Regions from separate parts of the Thioalkalivibrio sp. ALE21 genome, predicted to be linked through region 2. Evidence: predicted binding sites of a transcription regulator. Region 2 holds the regulator's gene; each other region holds the start of a gene.
What was found. The regulator sigma-54, encoded in region 2, starts transcription at its own class of promoters, with help from an activator protein. The targets are predictions, from matches to a motif close to TGGCANGNTNCNTGCTT.
Positions count from the first base shown of each region.

Region 1 (5,744 bases), on a different contig from region 2:
GGTTTGGTTGTAGGAGGCCAGCCCCCTGGTCGATGCCCCCGGAACCTGCTGCGGAGCCAGATCCGGGGCCAGCCCCACACCCCGCCCCACGCTTCGCCCTCGCCCGCGTCATCGTCGGCGCCGAACACCGCTTCCTCGCCGCCGAACAGCTCCGCAGTGCCGGCCACACCGACCTGCCGCCACTGATGCTGGAACCCGAGGGCCGCAATACCGCCCCCGCCATCGCCCTGGCCGCCGCCTGTGAAGAAGCCGCGGGCCGCGACCCGCTGCTGCTGGTCCTGCCCGCCGATCACCACATCGCCCGCACCCGCGACTTCCACGCGGCCGTGGCCCGCGCGACCCCTCTGGCCGAAGAAGGCTACCTCGTCACCTTCGGCGTTTCCCCCGAGCACCCCGAGACCGGCTACGGCTACATCCGCCGGGGTGAGCCACTGGGTGATGCCGGCGCCCGCGTGGCCCGCTTTACCGAAAAGCCCGACGCCGCCACCGCCCGGCGCTACCTGGAAGAGGGCGGCTACCTGTGGAACGCCGGCATCTTCCTGTTCCGCGCCTCGCGCGTACTGGCCGAACTCGAACGCCACGCCCCCGACATCCCGCGCGCCGCGCGCGCCGCCATCGCCGGCGCCCGGCACGACCTCGACTTCCTCCGCCCCGACCCCGAGGCCTTCCGCCAGGCCCCCGCGCGCTCCATCGACTACGCCGTGATGGAAGCCACCGATGCCGCCGCCGTCACCCCGCTGGACGCCGGCTGGACCGACATCGGCTCCTGGGAGGCGCTGGCCGCCCTGCAGGCCCCGGACGCACAGGGCAACCACACCCGCGGCGACACCGTACTGGAAGACTGCACCCGCAGCCTGGTGGAAGGCCACGACACCCTCGTCGCCGCCCTCGGCCTGCAGGACACGGCCGTGATCGCCACCCCGGACGCCGTGTTCGCCGCACCCCGCGACAGGCTCCCCGAACTGCGCGCCCTGGTCGAACGCCTGCGCGAACAGTCCCGCCCCGAGGTGCACCAGTACCCCACCGTGCACCGCCCCTGGGGCCACTACCGCAGCATGGAGACCGGCGAGCGCTACCAGGTCAAGCACCTGCACGTGCGCCCCGGCGCGCGACTCTCCCTGCAGCGACACCGCCACCGCGCCGAACACTGGATCGTGGTCGCCGGCACCGCCCGCGTCACGCGCGGCGAGCAGGTGTTCGACCTGCACGAGGATCAGTCCACCTACATCCCCGTCCACGGGATCCACCGCCTGGCGAACCCGGGTCCGGGGCCGCTGGAGGTGATCGAGGTGCAGACGGGGGATTATCTGGGAGAAGACGATATCGAACGGCTGGAGGGGCAGAGGACCGGGTAGGCCCCTTGTAGGTGACACGCTTTGTCACCTCGGGTGACGAGATTTGTCACCCTGCTGGGAGTGACGAAATTCGTCACCCCTGTTGGAGCGGGCTTCGCAAGTGAAATCCCGCATAAACAGAAAGATAGGCATTTTCATTATTTTGGCATGGGTGATGCATGACTCCGGGTGGCTACCCAAAGGTGGCTGGACTCTGGTCCCGCTAATCCATGTCAAGGAGACATACCATGCAGAAAATGCATCGCTCCGCCCAAAAGGGCTTCACCCTGATCGAACTGATGATCGTCGTCGCGATCATCGGCATCCTGGCCGCCATCGCGCTGCCGGCCTATCAGGACTACACCGCTCGTGCCCAGGCGGCAGAAGGACTTTCCGTAACCTCCGGCCTCCGCACCGATATCGCTGAGCGTGTGGCCACCGGTCGTACCGTCGATTTTGATCCTGATACGACCGAACTCGAACGCGGTGAATATATCGACTCTATCGATTATGCTCCTGAAGGCGATGATGGGCCGACGATTACTATCACTTGGGATTCGGAGAATTCGGGCCTGTCGGGTAGTATGCTGCTGTATCCCCGTGACTGGGATGACGGTGAGGGCGATGAGGAACCCGAGAATAACAACATTGCGGGCTGGATCTGCGCCGAAGATGGCATGGCCGAAAATCACCTCCCGGGTGGTTGCCGCGACGACTGATCTAGCGCAGTGAAGCGTCAGCCGGAGTCTTCTTCGGCACGGTGAGAAAGGCCGCCCTTCGGGGCGGCCTTTTTTGTTTCAGAAAATGTGTCTGACTCCTCATTTTTGGCACATGAAATGCTTTTTGTAGCTTGAGCGCTGGTGCAGAGGCCTCTGCAGGGTCGGCTGCTCCGGGCAATCCATAAGGCATTTATCGGGCTTCGAGGAGAGAGTCACCATGACAGGCAGGACGACGCAGGGCTTCACGTTGATCGAATTGATGATCGTTGTGGCGATCATCGGCATCCTGGCCGCGATCGCGGTTCCGGCCTATATGGAATACACCGCGCGGGCGCAGGCCGCCGAGGGTGTGACGATTACCGCCGGGTTGCGCCAGGACGTGGCGGAAAGGGTGGCTCAGGGAAGGAGCCTGGAGGGCATGAATACGGATGGCTATGATTTCGAGCCAGCGAAGTATATCCGTGAAGTGGAGCTGGAAAACGACGAGGATGATGGCCTGACGATCATAATTCGCTGGGATGGGGACAACTCGGCGCTCGGGGACACGAGCATGACGTTCCGGCCGAAGAATGCGGATTATGCGGATGACGGCAACGTGGCCGGCTGGTACTGCGCCGCAGCCGACGACATGGCCGAGCGGCACCTCCCGAGAGGATGTGTCGAAGAGTGATCCAAATGAACTCCCGGGGCAGTGCCAATCGACCATGATCGTGTCCTCGTTTTGCCCTGGCCTTGCGCACACGCGTGGGCGCGTAACCGGGTATGGGGGGCTCATTACATGAGTAAGCTCGCGTCGGGTTGGGGTGGTCGCCTCGGGTGGCTCCTGTGTTTGGGGTTTCTCCAGGTCGCCCCACTGTCTGCGGGTGAGATCACCGTCCACGCGGTATTCGATGGGCAAGCGGTGATCTCCGTGGACGGCGAGCGGGCCGTGGTGGCCGAGGGCGAGAGCGGTCCCGGCGGGGTTCGGGTGCTGCAGGCGGGCGGCGGGCGTGTGCAGGTGGAGTTCGCGGGGGAGACCCGCTGGCTGGACCGCGGGGCGGGGGCTTCGCGTGGTGGCGTGACGGGTGGAGCGGGTGGTGCCGCAGGGAAAGCCGTCGGCCCCGGGGTCACCGTGTACACCGATTCGCGCGGGGTGCACAGCCTGACCGTGGGCGTGAACGGCCGGGCCATCACCATGGAGGTGGACCGCGAGGCCGAATCGGTGATGCTGCGCGAGCGCGACGCCGAACGCGCCGGGGTGGACGCCGACGCCGGCAATACCGTGCACCTGCGTACCGAGCGCGGCCGCGTGAACGCCCGCCGCGTCACGCTGGATGAAGTGCGGGTGGGCGGCATCCGCCGCAGTGGCGTGAGCGCGGTGATCGTGCCGGACGATCACATCCACCGGGCGCGCCTGGGGCGGACCTTCCTCGATCGGGTGGAGGTGGAGCCCAGCGGTGACGCGCTGATCCTGCGGTAGGGGGTGCCCCGGTTCGCCTGCAAGCAGGCTCCCACAGGCCGATGTGGGGGTGCGTAGGAGCGGCCTCGGCCGCGAACGGACGGGCGGTTGCCTCGGGCCCAACCTGTTCGCCTGCGAGCAGGCTCCCACAGGCGGATGGGGAGGCTGTTCGCGTGCGGGCACGCTCCCACGATGGGCGATGTGTCCTTGCCGGTCCACGGGGGGTGTGGTCCAATATGCTCCATTCGTTCAGGGGCTGAACGGCGCCGGCCGTGCGCCGCCGTCCGGATGCACCCGCGTATTGTATTCGCGGGTCGCCCCTCCCGGCACCGACGTGCCGAAAGCCCCTCGAAGGCGGTGAATTGCAGCGAGACGAGATCCAGTATCGAATTCTGAAGATCCTTCAGGACCATCCCGAGCTGAGCCAGCGCGAACTGGCGGAACGGCTGGGGGTGTCGGTGGGCAGTGCGCATTATTCCCTGAGGGCGCTGATCGACAAGGGCTGGGTCAAGGCTGGCAACTTTGCCCGCAGTGAGAACAAGACCCGCTACCTGTACAAGCTTACCCCTCATGGCGTGGCGGAAAAGGCCCGGCTGGCCCGTGCGTTCCTGAAGCGCAAGCGCGAGGAGCATGCCGCCATTCAGGCGGAGATCGCGGCGCTGGAGGAAGAGCTGAGGCAGAGCCGGTAGGAGGCCAGCCCCCTGGCCGATGGGGCCGTGTTGTAGGAGCGCAGCCCCCTGCGCGATGGGGCGTGTCCAGGGCCCGATCGGCCGGAGGGCCGGCCTCCTACGGGGGCGGGAAATTAAAACAGACCAGGAAGGATGACGGAATGAAGATTGCGGTGGCCGGAACCGGTTATGTGGGCCTGTCGAATGCCGTGCTGCTGGCGCAGCACCACGAGGTGGTGGCGCTGGACGTGGTGCCGGAGAAGGTCGAGAAGATCAACCGGGGCGAATCGCCGATCATCGATGCCGAGATCGAGGAATTCCTGGGCAACGGCTCCCTGAACCTGACCGCGACCCTGGATCCGCAGCAGGCGTACCAGGGCGCGGAGTTCATTATCATCGCCACGCCCACCGACTACGACCCGCAGACCAACTACTTCAACACCCGCTCGGTCGAATCCGTCATCCGCGATGTGCTGGCCATCAACCCGCATGCCACGATGGTCATCAAGTCCACCGTGCCCGTGGGCTACACGCGCGATATCAAGGCGCAGATGGAGACCGACAACGTCGTGTTCTCGCCCGAGTTCCTGCGCGAGGGCCGGGCGCTGTACGACAACCTGCACCCCTCGCGGATCATCGTCGGTGAACAGTCCGATCGCGCCGAAACCTTCGCCAACCTGCTGGCCGAAGGCGCCGTGGACGACGACACCCCGATCCTGTTCACCAACTCCACCGAGGCCGAGGCGATCAAGCTGTTCGCCAACACCTACCTGGCCATGCGCGTCGCCTATTTCAACGAGCTGGACAGCTACGCCGAGACCCACGGCCTGGACACCCGGCAGATCATCGACGGCGTGTGCCTGGACCCGCGCATCGGCAGCCACTACAACAACCCTTCCTTCGGCTACGGCGGCTACTGCCTGCCCAAGGACACCAAGCAGCTGCTGGCCAACTACGACGAGATCCCCAATAACATCGTCAAGGCCATCGTCGACGCTAACCGCACGCGCAAGGACTTCGTGGCCGATGCCGTGATCGCCCGCGACCCGCAGGTGGTCGGCATCTACCGCCTGGTGATGAAGAGCGGGTCCGACAACTTCCGCGCCTCCGCCATCCAGGGCGTGATGAAGCGCATCAAGGCCAAGGGTATCGAGGTGATCGTCTACGAGCCGGAGCTTCCGGACGACGAGTTCTACCGCTCCCGGGTCATCCGCGACCTCGAACAGTTCAAGCGCGAGGCCGACGTGATCGTCGCCAACCGCATCACCGACGACATCCGCGACCAGACCCACAAGATCTACACCCGCGACCTGTTCAACAGCGACTGATTCACAAACAGGAAACGATTCATGAATGACCCGGCCGGTGTGCAGACCCGCCCCTACGACCACGAAATCAGCCTGTACGACCTGTGGGACGTGTTGATGCGTCGGCTGCCCGCGCTGCTGGGGGTGGCCGTGCTGACGGTGCTCGCCGGCGTGGCGTATGCACTGGCACAGCCGGTGGAATACGAGTATCGCACGGGGGTGGACCTGCCGCGTGTGTATTCGGGAGGCCTGGGGAACGTCGTCTCGCAGGATATGGC
Region 1 is NZ_QKMA01000028.1:8,111-13,854, reverse strand. It holds gene D893_RS13045 (mannose-1-phosphate guanylyltransferase/mannose-6-phosphate isomerase) at 1-1,355, shown strand, start outside; gene D893_RS13040 (pilin) at 1,583-2,053, shown strand; gene D893_RS13035 (pilin) at 2,271-2,723, shown strand; gene D893_RS13030 (TIGR02281 family clan AA aspartic protease) at 2,955-3,512, shown strand; gene D893_RS13025 (MarR family EPS-associated transcriptional regulator) at 3,854-4,180, shown strand; gene D893_RS13020 (nucleotide sugar dehydrogenase) at 4,321-5,487, shown strand; gene D893_RS13015 (Wzz/FepE/Etk N-terminal domain-containing protein) at 5,509-5,744, shown strand, end outside.
Region 1: the regulator sigma-54 is predicted to act here: its motif matches at 2,160-2,176, upstream of D893_RS13035 (pilin).

Region 2 (5,744 bases):
CCGTGCTCGAAAGCTACCTGCACGCATGAACCCGGATCCGCGTCGCGCCCTGCTCGCCGCCCGGCTGCTGACCACCGGGCTCCTGCTCGCCGGGCCGGCAGCGGCCGAGCCGCCTGCCGAACCCGCGGCCGACGCCGAACCCACGCTGCAGATCGAGGGGTTTACCGCGCATGTCACTGGCGAGGACGGGCGGCCCACCCACCGCCTGCAGGGGTCGCGGCTGCGCGAATACGACCGGGATGCGGTCCAGTTCATCGATGACCCGGAGCTGGATCTGCTGGACCAACGGGGCCTGAACTGGACCTGGCGGGCCCCGCGCGCGGCGCATCAGCCCGATCGCGAACTGCTGCATACCTTCGGCCACACCCGCGGCGTGCGCCCCGAACGCAACGAGCGCGTGCGCACGGTGATCGAGTCGCGCGACGTGCGCGTGGCGCTGGACACCCGGCTGACGACCTCGTCGGCGTCGAGCACTCTGGAACAGCCGGGACTGTTCCAGCGGGGTACCGGCCTGCGCGCCGACCCGCAAGCGGATACCATTGAACTGCTCGCCGAGGTCTACACGCTGTACAGCGACCTGCCGCAGGAGGACCGCCCGGAATGAACCCGGCCACAACCGAACATCGCCGCGCGGGCATCCGCCGACCGGCCCCGCTGCTTGCCGTGGCGGGCGTACTCGCACTGATCCTGGCAGCCCCGCCGGCGACCGGCCGCGAGGATGCCCTGCCGGTGGAGATCACCGCGGACCACGCCGAGATGGACGAACGCGCGGGCACCGGCACCTACACCGGCGACGTAATCGTGGTGCGCGGCGATGCCACGCTGGAAGCAGACCGCGTGATCGTGCACATGCGCGAGCGCCGCCCCTACGAGATCGAGGCCCACGGCGAGCCCGCACGCCTGGAGTCGCCCGATCCCGAGACCGGCGAGATGCGCATCGCCGAAGGGCTGCGCATCGACTATTTCCTCGACGAGGAACGCGTGATCCTGACCGAACGGGCGCGCGTCATCACCGCCGCCGAGGATGCCCGCGGGCAGCGCATCACCTATGACCTCGAGCGCGACGTGATCCGCGCGGAACGCGGCGACACCGACGACGAGCGCGTGCACATCCGCCTGCAGCCACGCGAGGACGATCCATGAGGCCCGCGGCCGACGGCCATCTGGTCGCCCGCGAGCTGAGCAAGCGCTATGGCCAGCGTACCGTGCTGGACGCAATGGACGTGGACCTGGTGCCCGGCGAGGTGGTCGGCCTGCTGGGACCCAACGGGGCCGGCAAGACCACCTGTTTCTACAGTCTGGTCGGCCTGATCCGGCCCAATACCGGGCGCATCACCCTGGGCGGGCGCGACATCACGCAGGCCCCCATCCACGAACGCGCCCGCGCCGGGCTGGGCTATCTCCCGCAGGAGGCCTCGATCTTCCGCCGCCTGTCGGTCCAGGACAACCTGCAGGCAGTGCTGGAACTGCGGCCCGGACTGGACCGCCACGAGCGCCGCCGCATTGGCGATGCCCTGATCGAGGAATTCCAGCTCGAAACCGTGCGCCACAGCCCCGGCATCGCGTTGTCCGGAGGCGAACGGCGGCGCGCCGAGATCGCCCGTGCGCTGGCCGGTGATCCGCGGTTTATCTGCCTGGACGAACCCTTCGCCGGGGTCGACCCGATCTCGGTCAGCGAGATCCAGGAAGTGATCCGCCACCTGGCCGAACGCGGCATCGGCGTACTAATCTCGGACCACAACGTGCGCGAGACCCTGGGCATCTGCCACCGCGCCTACATCCTCAGCGAGGGGCACCTTCTGAGCGCGGGAACGCCGGAGGAACTGCTGGACGATGCCCGCGTGCGCGAGGTCTACCTCGGCGAAAATTTCCGCCTGTGACACCGATCGCCACATCCGGCCGGTGCACAAGGCCACAACAAGGGATTACTATTCACTTATGGTGAACAACGCCTCTCCCAACTCATGCTGAAGCCCGGGCTGAACCTGCAGCTCGGTCAGACGCTGACCATGACGCCGCAGCTGCAGCAGGCCATCCGGCTGTTGCAGCTCTCGACGCTGGAGCTCCAGGCCGAGATCCAGCAGGCGCTGGAAAGCAACCCCATGCTGGAACAGGCCGAGGACGACGAACTCGGCGCCGATGGCGAAGAAACCCCGGACCCCGGCACCGAGGGCGAGAACGAGACCGCCAGCGATGCCGCCGCCGGCACCGGCGAAACGGTGGACGCCGGCGGTTCGGAGGATGTCATCCCCGACGAACTGGTGACCGACACCCGCTGGGAAGACATCTACGACGCCAGCGCCAGCCCGCGCGGACTGGACGACCGCGATCCCCTGGAAAACACCTCGGACGACGATGGCGGTGGCCTGCAGGACCACCTGCTGTGGCAGCTGCATCTGTCGCACCTGACCCCGCGTGACCAGCGCATCGGCGCCGCCCTGATCGACACCATCAACGGCGACGGTTACCTCGAGGGGGACGTCGAGACCCTGGCCGACACCATCAGTCAGGGCGAGGACACCCCGGTCGGCACCGACGAGGTGGAGGCAGTGCGCCACTGGCTGCAGCACTGCGACCCCCTCGGGGTCGGGTCGCTGGATCTGCGCGAGTGCCTGGAGGTCCAGCTGGGCGAGCTGGCGCCGGACGCGCCCTCGCGCGAAGCCGCGCGCGCGGTCCTGGAACACGGCATGGACGCCCTTGCCCGGCGTGACTACAAGGCACTGCAGCGCCAGAGCGGCGTGCGCGATGCCGACGAGCTGGCCGCGGCCCTGGACCTGATCCGTACGCTCAACCCGCGTCCCGGCGCCCAGATCAGCGAGACGCCGCCGGAATACGTGGTCCCGGATGTCTACGTGCGTCATACCGACCAGGGCTGGCAGGTCGACCTGAATCCCGAGATCGCCCCGCGCATTCGCGTCAACGACCTCTACGCCGGCATGGTCCGCCAGGTCTCCGATGCCCGCGACAGCGCATTCATGCGCGACCAGCTGCAGGAGGCGCGGTGGTTCATCAAGAGCCTGCACAGCCGCAACGACACCCTCCTGCGCGTAGCGCGAGCGATCGTCGAACGCCAGCAGGGGTTCCTGGAACACGGCGAGGTGGCGATGCAGCCGCTGATCCTGCGCGACATCGCCGAAGCCCTGGAGATGCACGAGTCCACGATCTCGCGGGTGACCACGCAGAAATACATGCACACCCCCCGCGGAGTGTTCGAATTCAAGTATTTCTTCTCCAGTCACGTGGGCACCAGCGACGGCGGGGAATGCTCCGCGACCGCGATTCGTGCCATGATCCGCGAACTCATCGAAGAGGAAACGCCGGGCAAACCGCTCAGCGATTCCCGCCTCGCCCAGATCCTGGCGGATCGGGGCATCAACGTGGCCCGACGTACCGTGGCCAAATACCGGGAGGGCATGAACCTGCCATCCTCCAGCGAACGCCGCCAGATGGCCGCCATGCCGACCGGAAGCAAACCGAAAGGAGCCTGACCCATGCAGATCAACCTCACCGGACACCACGTCGAAATCACCGACGCCCTGCGCGACTACGTCAACGAGAAATTCGAGAAGCTGGAACGCCACTTCGACAAGGTGATCGACGTGCACGTGGTGCTGACCCACGAGAAGACGCAGAAGCTGCACAACAAGGCGGAAGCGAATCTGCAGGTCACCGGCAACCACATCCACGCCGAGGCCAGCCACGACGACATGTACGCCGCCATCGACGGCCTGATCGACAAGGTCGACCGCCAGCTGATCAAGCACAAGGAGAAGGTCAAGGACCATCATCGCGCCGAAGGCCACCAGCGCAACCGCGAACAGACCCCGTAAACCGATGAACCCGGCCGAGCTCATCACCCCGGAGCGCATCGGACTGGAAGCCGACTGCTCCAGCAAGAAACGAGCGCTGGAAACCCTCGCCGATCTGCTGGTGGACGGGGCCGCGGACGGGCTGGCGGCCAGCGCCGCGTTCGAAGCCATGTCGGCCCGCGAAAAACTGGGCTCCACCGGGCTCGGCCATGGCGTGGCGATTCCGCACGGCCGTCTGGCCGAGCTGGATACGCCCCGCATCGCGGTCCTGCGTCTGGATCAGGGCGTGGATTTCGAGGCCATGGACCACGAACCGGTGGACATCCTGATCGCCCTGCTGGTGCCGGAAGAGGCCACCAGCGAACACCTGGACCTGCTGGCCCAGCTCGCACGCGGCCTGTCGCAGCCGGACACCCTCGCCGGCATCCGGCGCGCCGCGGACAGCGCGGGGGTCCAGCAGGCCCTCACCCGGGCCCTGGGAGACACCTGACCATGGCCGACCGGGCGGAGGCGGCAGGCGACGGCACCGCGAGCAACATCACCATCGCCGCGCTCACGCGGGCGATGGGGAGCCGTCTGGACCTGCGCTACGTCCACGGGGAGGAGGCCGCGGGCGACCGCGAACTCCTGGGAGTCGGCGATGGCGACCTGCCGCTGGCCGGCCATCTCAACCTGATCCGCCCCAACCGCATCCAGGTCATCGGCGACTACGAGGCCCGCTACATCGCCGGCCTGTCCGACGAACAGCGTGACCACCTTGTGCTGGAGATGGCCCGCACCGGCACCACCATGGTGATTTTCGCCGAGGACACCTGCCCGTTCCCGCGCATGCCCCACGCTGGTGACGACCCTCTACCAGTGATACTGTGCACTCGCACCTCCTCGCACGAAGTCATCGCCCTGCTCCGCTATTTCCTGCAGCAGCGCCTCGCTCATTTCGAGGTGCGCCACGGGGTGTTCATGGAGATCCTCGGGATCGGCGTGCTGATCTCGGGGGCGTCGAGCGTCGGCAAGAGCGAGGTAGCGCTGGAACTGATCTCGCGGGGCCATCGGCTGATCGCCGATGATGCCCCCGAATTCGCGCGCATTGCCCCCGATATCGTGCGCGGACACTGCCCCGCCCTGCTCCAGGACCTGCTCGAGGTGCGCGGCCTGGGCGTGCTCAACATCCGCGCGATGTACGGCGACTCGGCGATCAAGGGCGGCAAATATCTGCGCCTGATCATCGATCTGCGCGACCACAACGAGCCCTCGCCGGTGCCGGACGATCGTCTGAACGGGCGTCGCGGCGAAAGCGAGATCCTCGGCCTGCGCATCCCGCTGATCAGCCTGCCGGTGGCGCCGGGGCGCAACATCGCGGTCATGATCGAGGCCGCGGTCCGCAATCACCTGCTGCACATGCAGGGCTACATCGCCGGGGACGACCTGCGCGCCCGCCAGCGGCGCCAGATGGGCGAGGATCAGCAGGAGGAGTCCATCTTCCACATCGGCGGGCCCAGCACCACGGTCCCCAACCCCGATCCCGAGGGCTGACCGACATGCGTCTGCTGCTGGTCAGTGGTCTGTCGGGTTCCGGCAAGACCGTCGCCCTGCATACCCTGGAGGACGCCGGCTACTTCTGCGTCGACAACCTTCCGCTGCCGATGCTGCCGGAACTGGTGGAGAAGGTCCGCAGCGGCCATTACGACACCGGCGGTGACCGCCACCTGGCCGTGGGCGTGGACGTCCGTTCGGGCCTCGACGCCCTCAGCGGCTTCGGCAAGCTGCTGGGCGAGCTGCGCGGATCGGGCCTGGAGGTCGAGGTGCTGTTCCTCAATGCCTCCGACGAGGTCCTGCTGCGCCGCTACCACCTGACCCGCAGGCGGCATCCGCTGGCTCGCGACGGCATCCCGCTGGTGGAAGCGATCGGCATGGAACGGACCTGGCTGGGGCACG
Region 2 is NZ_QKMA01000004.1:57,578-63,321, forward strand. It holds gene D893_RS05000 (HAD hydrolase family protein) at 1-29, shown strand, start outside; gene lptC (LPS export ABC transporter periplasmic protein LptC) at 26-604, shown strand; gene lptA (lipopolysaccharide transport periplasmic protein LptA) at 601-1,143, shown strand; gene lptB (LPS export ABC transporter ATP-binding protein) at 1,140-1,880, shown strand; gene D893_RS05020 (RNA polymerase factor sigma-54) at 1,965-3,488, shown strand; gene raiA (ribosome-associated translation inhibitor RaiA) at 3,492-3,830, shown strand; gene D893_RS05030 (PTS sugar transporter subunit IIA) at 3,835-4,299, shown strand; gene hprK (HPr(Ser) kinase/phosphatase) at 4,302-5,342, shown strand; gene rapZ (RNase adapter RapZ) at 5,348-5,744, shown strand, end outside.

Region 3 (5,744 bases), on a different contig from region 2:
CAGCTGGTCGCCGATCCCGGCGGTCAGGGCGGCCTGCGAGACGAAGCTGACGGAGGTGCCGGTCATGGCCGGGCCGTAGCTGCCGAACATCGGCCGGTAATGCACCGGCTGTGGCGTGGGGATGGAGGCGTTGGGGTCGCCCATCGGGGCCGAGGCGATCATCCCGCCCTTGATGATCAGCGCCGGCTTGACGCCGAAAAAGGCCGGATCCCACAGGACCAGGTCGGCCAGCTTGCCGGGTTCGACGGAGCCCACTTCGTGGGCCATGCCATGCGCCAGCGCGGGATTGATGGTGTATTTGGCGACATAGCGCTGTGCGCGGAAATTGTCGTGCTCGGACGGATCGCGAGTCAGGGAGCCGCGCTGGGTCTTCATCTTGTGGGCGGTCTGCCAGGTCCGCAGGATCACCTCACCCACGCGTCCCATCGCCTGCGAGTCCGAGGCGATCACGGAGAACGCACCGAGGTCGTGCAGGATGTCCTCCGCGGCGATGGTCTCGCGCCGGATCCGGCTCTCGGCGAACGCGACGTCCTCCGCGATCTGCGGGTCCAGATGGTGGCAGACCATCAGCATGTCCAGGTGTTCGTCGATGGTGTTCACCGTGAACGGCCGCGTGGGATTGGTGCTGGACGGCAGGACGTGGGCTTCGCCGCAGGCCCTGATGATGTCCGGGGCATGGCCGCCGCCGGCGCCCTCGGTGTGATAGGTGTGGATGGTGCGCCCCTTGAACGCCGCCAGGGTGTCCTCGACAAAGCCGGATTCGTTCAGGGTGTCGGTGTGGATGCAGACCTGGACATCATGGGCATCGGCGACCGACAGCGCGCAGTCGATGGCGGCCGGGGTTGTGCCCCAGTCCTCGTGCAGCTTCAGGCCCAGTGCCCCCGCCTCGACCTGCGCGTGCAGGGCGCCGGGTCCGCTGGCGTTCCCCTTGCCCAGAAAGCCCAGGTTCATCGGGAATGCCTCGGCGGCCTTCAGCATCTGCTGGATGTGCCAGGGGCCGGGGGTGCAGGTGGTGGCGTTGGTGCCGGTTGCGGGGCCGGTACCGCCACCCACCATGGTCGTGATGCCGGAGGTCAGGGCCTCTTCGATCTGCTGCGGACAGATGAAGTGGATATGGGCATCGATGCCGCCGGCGGTCAGGATCCGTCCCTCGCCGGCGATGACCTCGGTTCCCGGGCCGATCACGATGTCGACACCCGGCTGGGTATCCGGGTTGCCGGCCTTGCCCACCGCGTGGATCCGGCCCTGCTTCAGGCCGACATCGGCCTTGACCACGCCCCAGTAGTCGAGGATGACCGCGTTGGTGATCACGGTGTCCACCACGGCTTCGTCGTGCCGCTGGCTCTGGCCCATGCCGTCGCGGATCACCTTGCCGCCGCCGAATTTGACCTCGTCGCCGTAGACGGTCCAGTCGCGCTCCACCTGGATCAGCAGCGCGGTGTCGCCCAGTCGCAGGCGATCGCCGGTGGTGGGGCCGAACATCTCGGCATAGGCGCGGCGGGGAATGGTCTGGCTCATTGCGCATCTCCGTCCAGCGGGCCACCGATACGGCCCTGGAATCCGAACACCCGGCGCTCCCCGGCGTAGGCCACCAGCTGCACGCTGCGGGTCTGCCCCGGTTCAAAACGCACGGCCGTACCCGCCGGTATGTCCAGGCGGAAGCCTTGTGCGCGCTCGCGGTCGAAGCGCAGGGCGTTGTTGGTCTCGAAGAAGTGATAGTGGGAACCGACCTGGACGGGCCGGTCGCCGCTGTTGGCCACCTCCAGGGTGACGGTGTCGCGGCCGGCGTTCAGGGTGATGTCGCCGTCCGCGGGCAGGAGTTCACCGGGGATCATCGGGGCGCTTCCTCTCAACGGATGGGTTCGTGAACGGTGACCAGTTTGACCCCGTCCGGGAAGGTCGCCTCGACCTGTACCTCCGGGATCATCTCCGGGACGCCTTCGAGTACGTCGTCACGGGTCAGTACCTCGCCGCCCAGGCTCATCAGCTCCGCGACCGAACGGCCGTCTCGGGCCCCCTCGAGGATGGCCGCCGAAATCAGCGCCATGGCCTCCGGGTAGTTGAGCTTCAGCCCGCGCGCCTGGCGGCGTTCCGCCAGCAGAGCGGCCGTGAACAGCAGCAGCTTGTCTTTCTCGCGTGGGGTCAGTTCCATGGATCTTCCGGTGGTCAGGTGTTCCAGATACGGGGGGTGCACGGGGGGCGCCCGATGACCGGCTCGCGCAGGAAGGCCCAGGCCCGCTGCAGCAGCGCGCGCACGGTCTCCGCGCCATGGCCCAGACAACGCAGGAACAGGACATCCCCGATCCGCGAGATGCCCAGGCGCAGTGCTTCGGGTGTTCCGAGATGCTCGCGCAGTGCCGGTTCGAGTCCCTCGGGGGCCGGGGTGGCCACGAGCTGGCCCACCACCGGGAAGCCGTCGAGGCCCCACGGGCGGCTCAGCAGGGGGTCGCCATGGGCCAGATCGAGGCGGTCATGCACCAGCGGTCGGCCTTCGCGTTCGATACACAGATCCTGGGTGCAGGCTCCGCCCTCGTAGTGATCGCCGTGCGCCGGGCGTCCCAGGCACAGGACATCCCAGGTGCAAAGGCGCGCGCCGGGTCCCAGGCGGAAGTGGTTGTGCAGCGTCACGCGGGAGCGACCGTGCAGGATGGTTTCCGTCGGCAGGAACTCCAGGCTCGCGTCGGGCCCCACCGTGAAGCCTTGTTCCTGGCGGGCGCTGTCCGTCCGCGTCCGGTAGAACTTGGCCGCGGCAGGGGTGGTGAGCAGAGCCCGGCTGCCGGCGTCCAGCTCCGCTTCCAGCTGCAGGCGATCGCCGCCGGCGACGCCCCCGGGGGGATGGATCACGTAGCAGTGGCAGACGTCGCCTTCGGGGAAGAAGCTTCGCTGCACCAGCAGAGGGCCCTCGTGACGACGGCGGACCAGCCGGGTCCGTCCGCCATGCGAGGCGAAGCCCAGCTCCAGGCGCCCGAGCCATCCGTCCCGGGTCTCCGGTGTGGTCTCTGTAGCTCCGGCCAGTTCCACGGGGGTGATGTCCACGTCCCTAGACCACCAGCAACAGATAGACGCTGGCGGCGACCATGGCCCCTCCGGCTGCCTGCCCCACCGGACGCTCGAGAGCCGTATCGCGTATCCGGGAGGCGGCCAGTGTGCCGGCGGTCAGCATCAGGGTACTGGCCAGCAGGAAGCCGGCGGCGAATCTCAGTGCGGACAGGTCGGCCGCCATTTCGGCACCGTGGGCGAAGCCGTGCAGTGCGGCGAAGCCGGCCGCGATCGCGGCGGTCACCACCAGCGGGAGACGTGTGCCGAGAAAGACCAGCACGCCGGTCAGCAAAAGCGAGGCGAGGATGCCGAATTCGACGGTCGGCAGCGGTCCTTGCGCCATGCCGAGGGCGAAGGCGAGCGCCAGAGTGGCCAGTACCGCCGTACCGGAGATCAGAGTGCCCGGGATTCGCTGTGAGCGGGCCATCCAGAACCCGATTCCGAGCAGGACCAGCAGGTGATCGAGGCCGGTGAACGGGTGCAGAAATCCCGCAGCGAAGCCCGCATGTTCGTGGACGTGGTGCCCGTGGTGGGGATGGGCCAGCGCCATCACGGGCGCAAGAAACAGAACAACGAATGCGATGCAGCGTCGATGCAGCATGGTTCTCCTCGCTTGAATCTCGGTGCGGCGCGCAGGAATGCGCCGGCAGTAATCCGAGTAAGCAGGAGCCATGCCATGGTCGCCCCGAAAGCGTTGCGGAGCGTGGTGCCGGGCCAGGGAGCGCCGGTCTGCGGAGCTAATGTTTCGTCGTGGTGCAGCCCGTTTCGGGGGCATGCATCAAGATGGATCAGGCTGCCCTGAAAGTGTGCGAGCGCGGGAGGTTTTGAGGCGGTGTCTGCTGATGCCGGGCGGATGCCGGAAGGCGTGCAGAGGCGTTACTCCCGGCTGAAGCCGACACCCCGCGCCGGCCCGGCGCCGGGGTGGCGGACCGGCGCGGCCGGATCAGGCGAACAGCTTGCGGCGGAAGAATTCCGGGGTGGCGCCGGCGGCGCGGTGGATGGCCGCGTTGTAGTAGTGCGTGACGAACGGGATCTCCTCCGCGGCTTCTTCACGCAGGAAGGACACCGGGGCGTCCTTGGAGGCGATGGTGCAGGTCCACCAGCCGGAGGGGTAGGTGGGCTGAGGGAAGTGCATGGTCAGGGCGTCGATGAAGCCGGCGCCGCGCATGCTGTCGTGCATCGGCCGCAGGATGCTGTCGGTATGCAGCAGGGGGGATTCGCTCTGTTGCACCAGCAGGCCATCGGAGCCCAGGGCCTTCACGCAGTCGCGGTAGAAATCCGCGGAGAACAGGCCCTCGGCCGGGCCCACCGGGTCGGTGGAGTCGACGATGATCACGTCGATGGAGCCCGGTTCCGCGTCCTTGATGTACTGGATGCCGTCGTCGAACAGGAGTTCGGCGCGCGGGTCGTCGTTGGCGTCGCACAGCTCGGGGAAATACTGCTCGGACAGGCGGGTCACGCGTTCGTCGATGTCCACCTGCGTGGCCTTCTCCACCTCGTCGTGCTTGAGCACCTCGCGCAGGGTGCCGCAATCGCCGCCGCCGATGATCACCACGTTCTTCGGCGCGTTGTGCGAATACAGCACCGGATGCGACATCATCTCGTGGTAGATGAAGTTGTCGCGGCCGGTGAGCATCACGAAGCCGTCAATCACCATCAGGTTGCCGAAGCCCGTGGTCTCGAAGATCTCGATCTTCTGATAGGGCGTCTGCTCCTCGTGGAGCTTTTTCGTGATGCGCAGGGACATCGCGATGTCGCGGTCGGGCTCGGTGAACCAGTTGTCGTCGAGTGCCATCGGGCGGGCTCCCCTTGTGCATGGGTGAACGGTAGGATGCGCCGCCATGATAGTGCCCTGTATCCTGCGGGCAACTCCGACCCTCCCCAACCGCGGAACCGCCATGTCAGCCACGTCCTGGACCCTGGATGATGCGCGCCGTACCTACGGCATCGATCACTGGAACGGGGACTTCTTCGAGATCAATGCGTCCGGGCATGTCTGCATGCGCCGGCCGGACTGGCCGGAACACCCCGGCGTGGATCTGCACGCGCTGGCCTGCCGCCTGCGCGAAGAGCACGTGGGCCCGCCGGTGCTGGTGCGCTTTCAGGACGTGCTCGACGGTCGCGTGCGGCGCCTGTCGCGCGCCTTCGCCCGGGCGGCCGAGGAGCTGGATTACCATGGCGACTTCACCGCGATCTATCCGATCAAGGTCAACCAGCAGCGCTCGGTGGTCGAGCGCATCCTCGCCGCCGGCGACCACGCGGATACCGAAGGCCACCGGCCGCAGGTGGGGCTGGAGGCCGGCTCCAAGCCCGAACTGATCGCGGTGCTGGCGCAGTCGCGCCCGGGCTCGGTCATCATCTGCAACGGCTACAAGGACCGCGAATACGTGCGCCTGGCCCTGATCGGGCGGCAGCTCGGCCACCGGGTGTACATCGTGATCGAGAAGCCCTCGGAGCTGGAGGAGGTGATCCGCCAGGCCGAAGCCATGGACATATCGCCGCTGCTGGGGCTGCGGGTGCGCCTGGCGTCCATCGGCAAGGGCAAGTGGCAGAACACCGGTGGCGAGAAGGCCAAGTTCGGCCTGTCCGCGGCGGACGTGCTGGCGATCCTCGAGCGCCTGCGCGGGCTCGACTGGCTGGACCGCCTGCAGCTGCTGCATTTCCACATGGGGTCGCAGATCGCCAATATCCGCGACATCCAGAAC
Region 3 is NZ_QKMA01000011.1:18,229-23,972, reverse strand. It holds gene ureC (urease subunit alpha) at 1-1,518, opposite strand, end outside; gene D893_RS09725 (urease subunit beta) at 1,515-1,835, opposite strand; gene ureA (urease subunit gamma) at 1,850-2,152, opposite strand; gene D893_RS09715 (urease accessory protein UreD) at 2,167-3,030, opposite strand; gene D893_RS09710 (HupE/UreJ family protein) at 3,041-3,640, opposite strand; gene speE (polyamine aminopropyltransferase) at 3,983-4,834, opposite strand; gene speA (biosynthetic arginine decarboxylase) at 4,938-5,744, shown strand, end outside.
Region 3: the regulator sigma-54 is predicted to act here: its motif matches at 3,700-3,716, upstream of D893_RS09710 (HupE/UreJ family protein).

Region 4 (5,744 bases), on a different contig from region 2:
TCGGCCCCGCCGATCAGCAGCGCGACGTCGCGCCCGTCGTCCTGCCAGCCGGCCAGGCGCTGCGCCAGTCCGCGGGTGTCCACCTCACGGCCGCGTTCATCCAGGGTGATGATCCGGGCACCCTCGGGCACCGCCTTGAGCAGAGCCTCGCCCTCGCGCCGCAGGCGGGTCGTGGCATCCATGGATTTCGAGCCCGCCGGGGCCGCCAGTGCGTGCAGCTGGAAACCCCATTCGCGGGGCAGCCGGTCCCGGTATTCGGCAAAGCCGGAGGCGACCCAGTCGGGCATGCGCCGGCCGATGGCGATCAGATGCAGACGCATCGCCGATAAACCGGCTCAGCCCCGCAGCCGGCGGACCCGCTGCAGGCCGGGGTCATCCTCCATGCCGCCATCGCCCCCGTCACCCTCCGCGGCCTCTTCCTCGGCCAGCCACAGCTTTTCCAGATTGTAGAAATCGCGAGTCTCGGGGAGCATCACGTGGACGATCACGTCGTTGAGGTCGACCAGGACCCATTCCTGGCCCTCCTGGCCCTCCACGCCCAGCGGCTGGATGCCACGGTGCTTGGCCTCGGTCGCCACGTTCTCGGCGGTGGACTGCACGTGGCGCCCGGAGGTCCCCGAGGCGATCACGATGAAATCGGCCAGGGTGGTCTTGCCGCGCACGTCGATGCTGCGGATGTTGCGGGCCTTCATGTCCTCGAGCGCCTCGAGGCTCAATTCCAGCAACTGTTCGCTGTTCATGGTTTCGGATGTCATGTAGTGGGGTTTCCTGCGGCGGACCGGTAAAGCCCGCGCTCCTGTATGTAGCGTTCGACCGCCCCGGGCAGCAGGAAGCGGGGGCTGGCCCCCTCGCGCAGCTGGGCCCGGATGGCGGTAGCGGAGATATCCAGCTGAGTCACCGGCTGGAAGTACACCCGGCCGGCCGGACTCGCCCGCAGCACGGCGGGATCGTCGGTGACCGCGCCCCCCGGGCCGTCGCCCAGGTCCTGCGAGGCGGGGCTTCCGGGGCGATGCGACACCGCCACGTGCGCCAGCTCGAACAGGGTCTCCCAGCGGTGCCAGGACGACAGGCCGGCAAAGGCATCCATGCCCATGATCAGCACCAGCGGCACATCGTCACCCAGCTCCCGGCGGAAGGTCAGCAGGGTGTCCACGGTGTAGGACGGCCCGGTGCGATCCAGCTCGCGCCGGTCGGCGACGAAACCCTCCACGCCGGCCACCGCGCGCTCCACCATGGCCAGGCGGTCCTCGCCCGAAGTCCCGGGGCTGGCGCGATGAGGCGGCACGTGGCAGGGCACGAAGTGCACCCGTTCCAGCCCCAGGTGCTGCTGCACCTCCAGCGCCGGGCGCAGATGACCGAAATGGATCGGATCGAAGGTCCCGCCGAGGATCCCGATCAAGCCGCCACCTTCCCGCCGCGCTCAGCCACGCACATGGCCGTCGCCAAACACGATGTATTTCAGGGTGGTCAGGCCATGCAGCCCCACCGGCCCGCGCGCGTGCAGCTTGTCGGTGGAGATCCCGATCTCCGCGCCCAGCCCGTACTCGAAGCCGTCGGCGAAGCGGGTGGAAGCATTCACCATCACCGAACTGGAATCCACCGCGCGCAGGAAGCGCCGCGCATGCCCCCAGTTTTCGGTCACGATGCTGTCGGTGTGATGTGAGCCCCAGGTATTGATGTGCTGGATCGCCGCGTCCAGGTCGTCCACCACGCGGATTGCCAGGATCGGCCCCAGGTATTCCGCGGCCCAGTCTTCCTCGCTCGCTTCGGCGACCTCCGGCCCGCTGTCGGCGAGAACCGCGCGGGTGCGGGCGCAGCCGCGCAGGCTGACCCCCAGCCCGTCCAGTTCGGCGGCCACCGCCGGCAGGAAGGTCTCGGCGACATCGGCATGCACCAGCAGAGTCTCCATGGTGTTGCAGGTGCCGTAGCGATGGGTCTTGGCGTTCACCGCCACCGCCTGCGCCTTGTCCGGGTCCGCCGCGGCGTCCACGTACACGTGGCACACCCCGTCCAGATGCTTGATCACCGGGATCTGCGACTCCTGGCTGATGCGTTCGATCAGGCCCTTGCCGCCGCGTGGCACGATCACGTCCACGTACTCGGGCATGCGCAGCAGCGCCCCCACCGCGGCACGGTCGGTGGTGTCGACGATCTGTACCGCCTCGCGCGGCAGCCCCGCCGCCGCCAGCCCGGACTGGATGATGCCGGCCAGCGCGCGATTGGAATGGGCGGCCTCGGAACCGCCGCGCAGGATCGCCGCGTTACCCGACTTCAGGCACAGCGCCGCCGCGTCGATGGTCACATTGGGGCGTGATTCATAGATGATGCCGATCACCCCCAGCGGCACCCGCATCTGCCCTACCTGGATCCCGCTGGGCTGATAGGCCATGTCGGAGATCGTACCCACCGGATCCGGCAGACCCGCGACCTGCCGGCAGCCCTCGATCATGGTGTCGATGCGCGCATCGGTCAGCGCCAGACGGTCCAGCATCGCCGCGTCCAGCCCGCGGGCTCGTCCCGCCTCCAGGTCGCGCTCGTTGGCCTCGGCCAGCTCCGCGCGACGCTCGGCGATCCCCTCGGCGATGGCCTGCAGCGCCGCGTTCTTGGCACCCGGTTCGGCCTCGGCCATGTGGCGCGAGGCGGCGCGCGCAGCACGCCCCAGGGCCTCGATCCTGGCGACCATATCATCGCTGACAGCAGCGGATTCGGCGGGATTCACGGCAGCGTTCATACGATCAGACTCGTTGGAATTCGGTACGGGTTCAGCCACGGTCGGCGGGTGCTCCGCCATACGTGGACGCCAAGTCTAGCAACCCCTGCCGGGCATTGCCGTTTTCCGGAGCCCGGGTGATCCGATCCACGCTCGCGGCCCCGAACGCGGCGCGGATGACGATAACCGGATCAGGCTGGCCGCACTCTCCCACAAGGCACTTTCCGCGTCGATGACTTCGCCGGATGCACCACTGCGGCAGGTTGTCCGCGGGATTGACATGCCGGCGCCCTCACTGGGGCAAGAGACAGCCCGCCCTCCCCGCAAGCCATTGTTCTACATGAACCATGAAACCCCGGGACCGTACTGGCACCGATATTGCCCGATAACAGCAGGGCGATGCCCTGCAGGTCTTTTCCTGCTCATGCGACAACCGGGAGCCACCCAAAAAAAGGCGGTGCCACCCGACCATTGACTCCGAAAAGAAGAGGTGTCCAATGAAAACATTTAACCTCGGCCTTGCGGCAACCGGATTGTGCGGTGCACTCGGTCTGGCCAGTACGGCCATGGCTTCACCGATCGATATCTCCGGCTGGGACTGTAATGGAAACTGCGGCACGTCAGCGGCGGACGGCGATATAACGCTGTCGCCGTTCGGCAACTCGGAATACGGCTGGATCTCGACCAACGACGGGAACGACATCGACGGCCTGGACGTTGGCGACGAAACCACCGGATCGACCATCACCTCGCCAGAGTTCAGCGCGGATGAGGGCGATGAACTCAACTTCTACTTCAACTACGTTTCCTCTGATGGTGGAGGTTTCACCGACTACGCGTGGGCACAGATCCTCCCGGACAGCGCGGCTCCGATTCAACTGTTCACCGCCCGCACGACGCCGGACGGTGACACCGTACCGGGTTTCGGGCTCCCGGAGCCGGATGCGGACGTGACCCTCGATCCGGAGGAAACCCCCGTGATCCCCGGGGCGCCGGAATGGTCTCCCCTGGGCGCCAACTCAGGATCCTGCTGGGATGACGGGTGCGGATACACCGACTGGATCCAGGCTTCGTACCTGTTCGAGGATACCGGCACCTACTCTCTGGAGTTCGGTGTGGTGAACTGGCAGGACACGGCTTTCCAGTCCGGCCTCGCCTTCGACGGCGCCACCATCGCGGGTACGGCCATCGGCGATGATCCGGCCCCGACCCCCGTGCCCGTGCCGGCGTCGCTGGCCCTGATGGGCCTTGGTCTGGCGGGTCTGACCCTGGTCGCGGGGTACCGGCGCCGGGACGCTGCGGTCACAGGCTAATCGCCTCCGCATGGCCCGTTCCAGGCTGCGCCGGGGCGCTGCGCCGGGTCATGCACCCTCGGGGTTGAGGACAGGGTCGGCCACGGTCAGCGGCCGGCCCGCCATACGAGCCACCAGGTCCAGCAGCCCCTGCCGGGCATCCCCGTGTTGTTCCTGCCCCTTGATCACCCGGTCCACCCGGGCAGCCAGGCGCAGGATGTCACGCGCCCGCGCCACGTCCAGGCGTCCCGCCGCCAGGCGCAGGGCCTTTTGCTGGTCGCCGAAGCTGCCCTGGAAGGCCTCGCGGTCGTTCGCCCCGGCGGCCCGGCGTTCCAGGGCCTGCACCAGCAGCCGTGCATCGCGCGCCAGCGCCCACAGGATCAGTGGCTCGGGCTGACCTTCGTCCAGCAGGCCCTCCAGCATGCGCAGGGATCGCCCGGTCTCGCCGCGCAGCGCCGCCGCCGACAGGCCGAACAGATCGAAGCGCGCGGCATCCGCGGTGGCCTCGGCCAGGGTCTCCAGATCGACCCCCTGCACGCCGGCCAGCGCCAGTTTTTCGATCTCCTGGCGCGCGGCCAGGAGATTGCCCTCCACCCGGGCCGCCAGCAGCTGCAGCGCCTCGTCCGTGATGCGCAGCCCGTGCCGAGTCAGGCGATCACGGATCCAGCCGTCCAGCCGCTCAGGCGGCACCGGCCGCGCATGCACCACCACCGCGGCCGATTCCATCGCCTTGAACCAGGCCGCGCGGCGCATGTCGCGATCCGGGCGCGGCAATTGCAACAGCAGCACGATGTCGGGCTCCGGTGCGGCGGCGTATGCCTTCAGCCGTTCGCCGCCCTCGCGCCCGGGCTTGCCGGTAGCCAGGCGCAGGTCCACCAGCGTGCGGCTGGCGAACAGCGAGCGGTCGCGCACCGCCGCATCCAGGGCCGACCAGTCGGACTGGGCGGAGAGATCCAGCACCGTGCGCTCGTCGAAACCCTGCTCGCGGGCGGCGGCCCGGATCGCATCGGCGGCCTCGATGGTCTGCAGCGGTTCCTCGCCCAGCAGCATGTACAGCGGGGCCACGCCCTTGCGCAGGGACTGATCGATGCGTCCCGGATCGACGGCCATGTCAGTCCTCGCCCCCCCCGGTCAGGGCTCGCACCCGACGCTGCAGCAGGGCCACCAGATCGCGGTTCATGGTGGCCCGCAGGTCCTCCTCGCGCTCCGAACGGCTGAGCACGGCGGTCTCGTCATAGACGTAAGTGCGCGACGCACGCAGCGTGTCGAGGTCCGTCGCTTCACCATCGGCCGGGCGCAGCCGCACGCGCATGCTGCGCGTCAGTTCGTACTCGCTGACCCGCGCCTGATCGGAGACCGACAGCGCGCGCCGCGAATCATTCACCGAAGCGATCTCCAGGGTCACGCCACGATCATCCGGGCGCCGCTCCACGATCTCCACCCCGGAGGCACGCAGGCCACGGGCCAGCTCCTGGTAGAGCGAGTCCCGCGGCTGCAGGCCGCGGATCTCCACCGGATCCAGTTCCGACGGCCACCCCCCGGTGCCGCGCAGCTGGAACCCGCAGGCGGCCAGCGAGGCCGTCAGCACGAGCACCACCAGCAGACGCGGCAGGAACCGGGTCATTGCGGCTTGACCACGAAATTCACCAGGCGTCCGGGGACCACGATCACTTTCACGATGCCCTGCCCCTCGAGATGGCGCTGGACGTTTTCGTCCTCCCGCGCGATGCGCTCCACGCTCT
Region 4 is NZ_QKMA01000005.1:131,244-136,987, forward strand. It holds gene rlmH (23S rRNA (pseudouridine(1915)-N(3))-methyltransferase RlmH) at 1-320, opposite strand, end outside; gene rsfS (ribosome silencing factor) at 336-740, opposite strand; gene nadD (nicotinate-nucleotide adenylyltransferase) at 752-1,399, opposite strand; gene D893_RS06650 (glutamate-5-semialdehyde dehydrogenase) at 1,421-2,731, opposite strand; gene D893_RS06655 (NF038132 family protein) at 3,208-4,023, shown strand; gene holA (DNA polymerase III subunit delta) at 4,072-5,112, opposite strand; gene lptE (LPS assembly lipoprotein LptE) at 5,114-5,626, opposite strand; gene leuS (leucine--tRNA ligase) at 5,623-5,744, opposite strand, start outside.
Region 4: the regulator sigma-54 is predicted to act here: its motif matches at 3,078-3,094, upstream of D893_RS06655 (NF038132 family protein).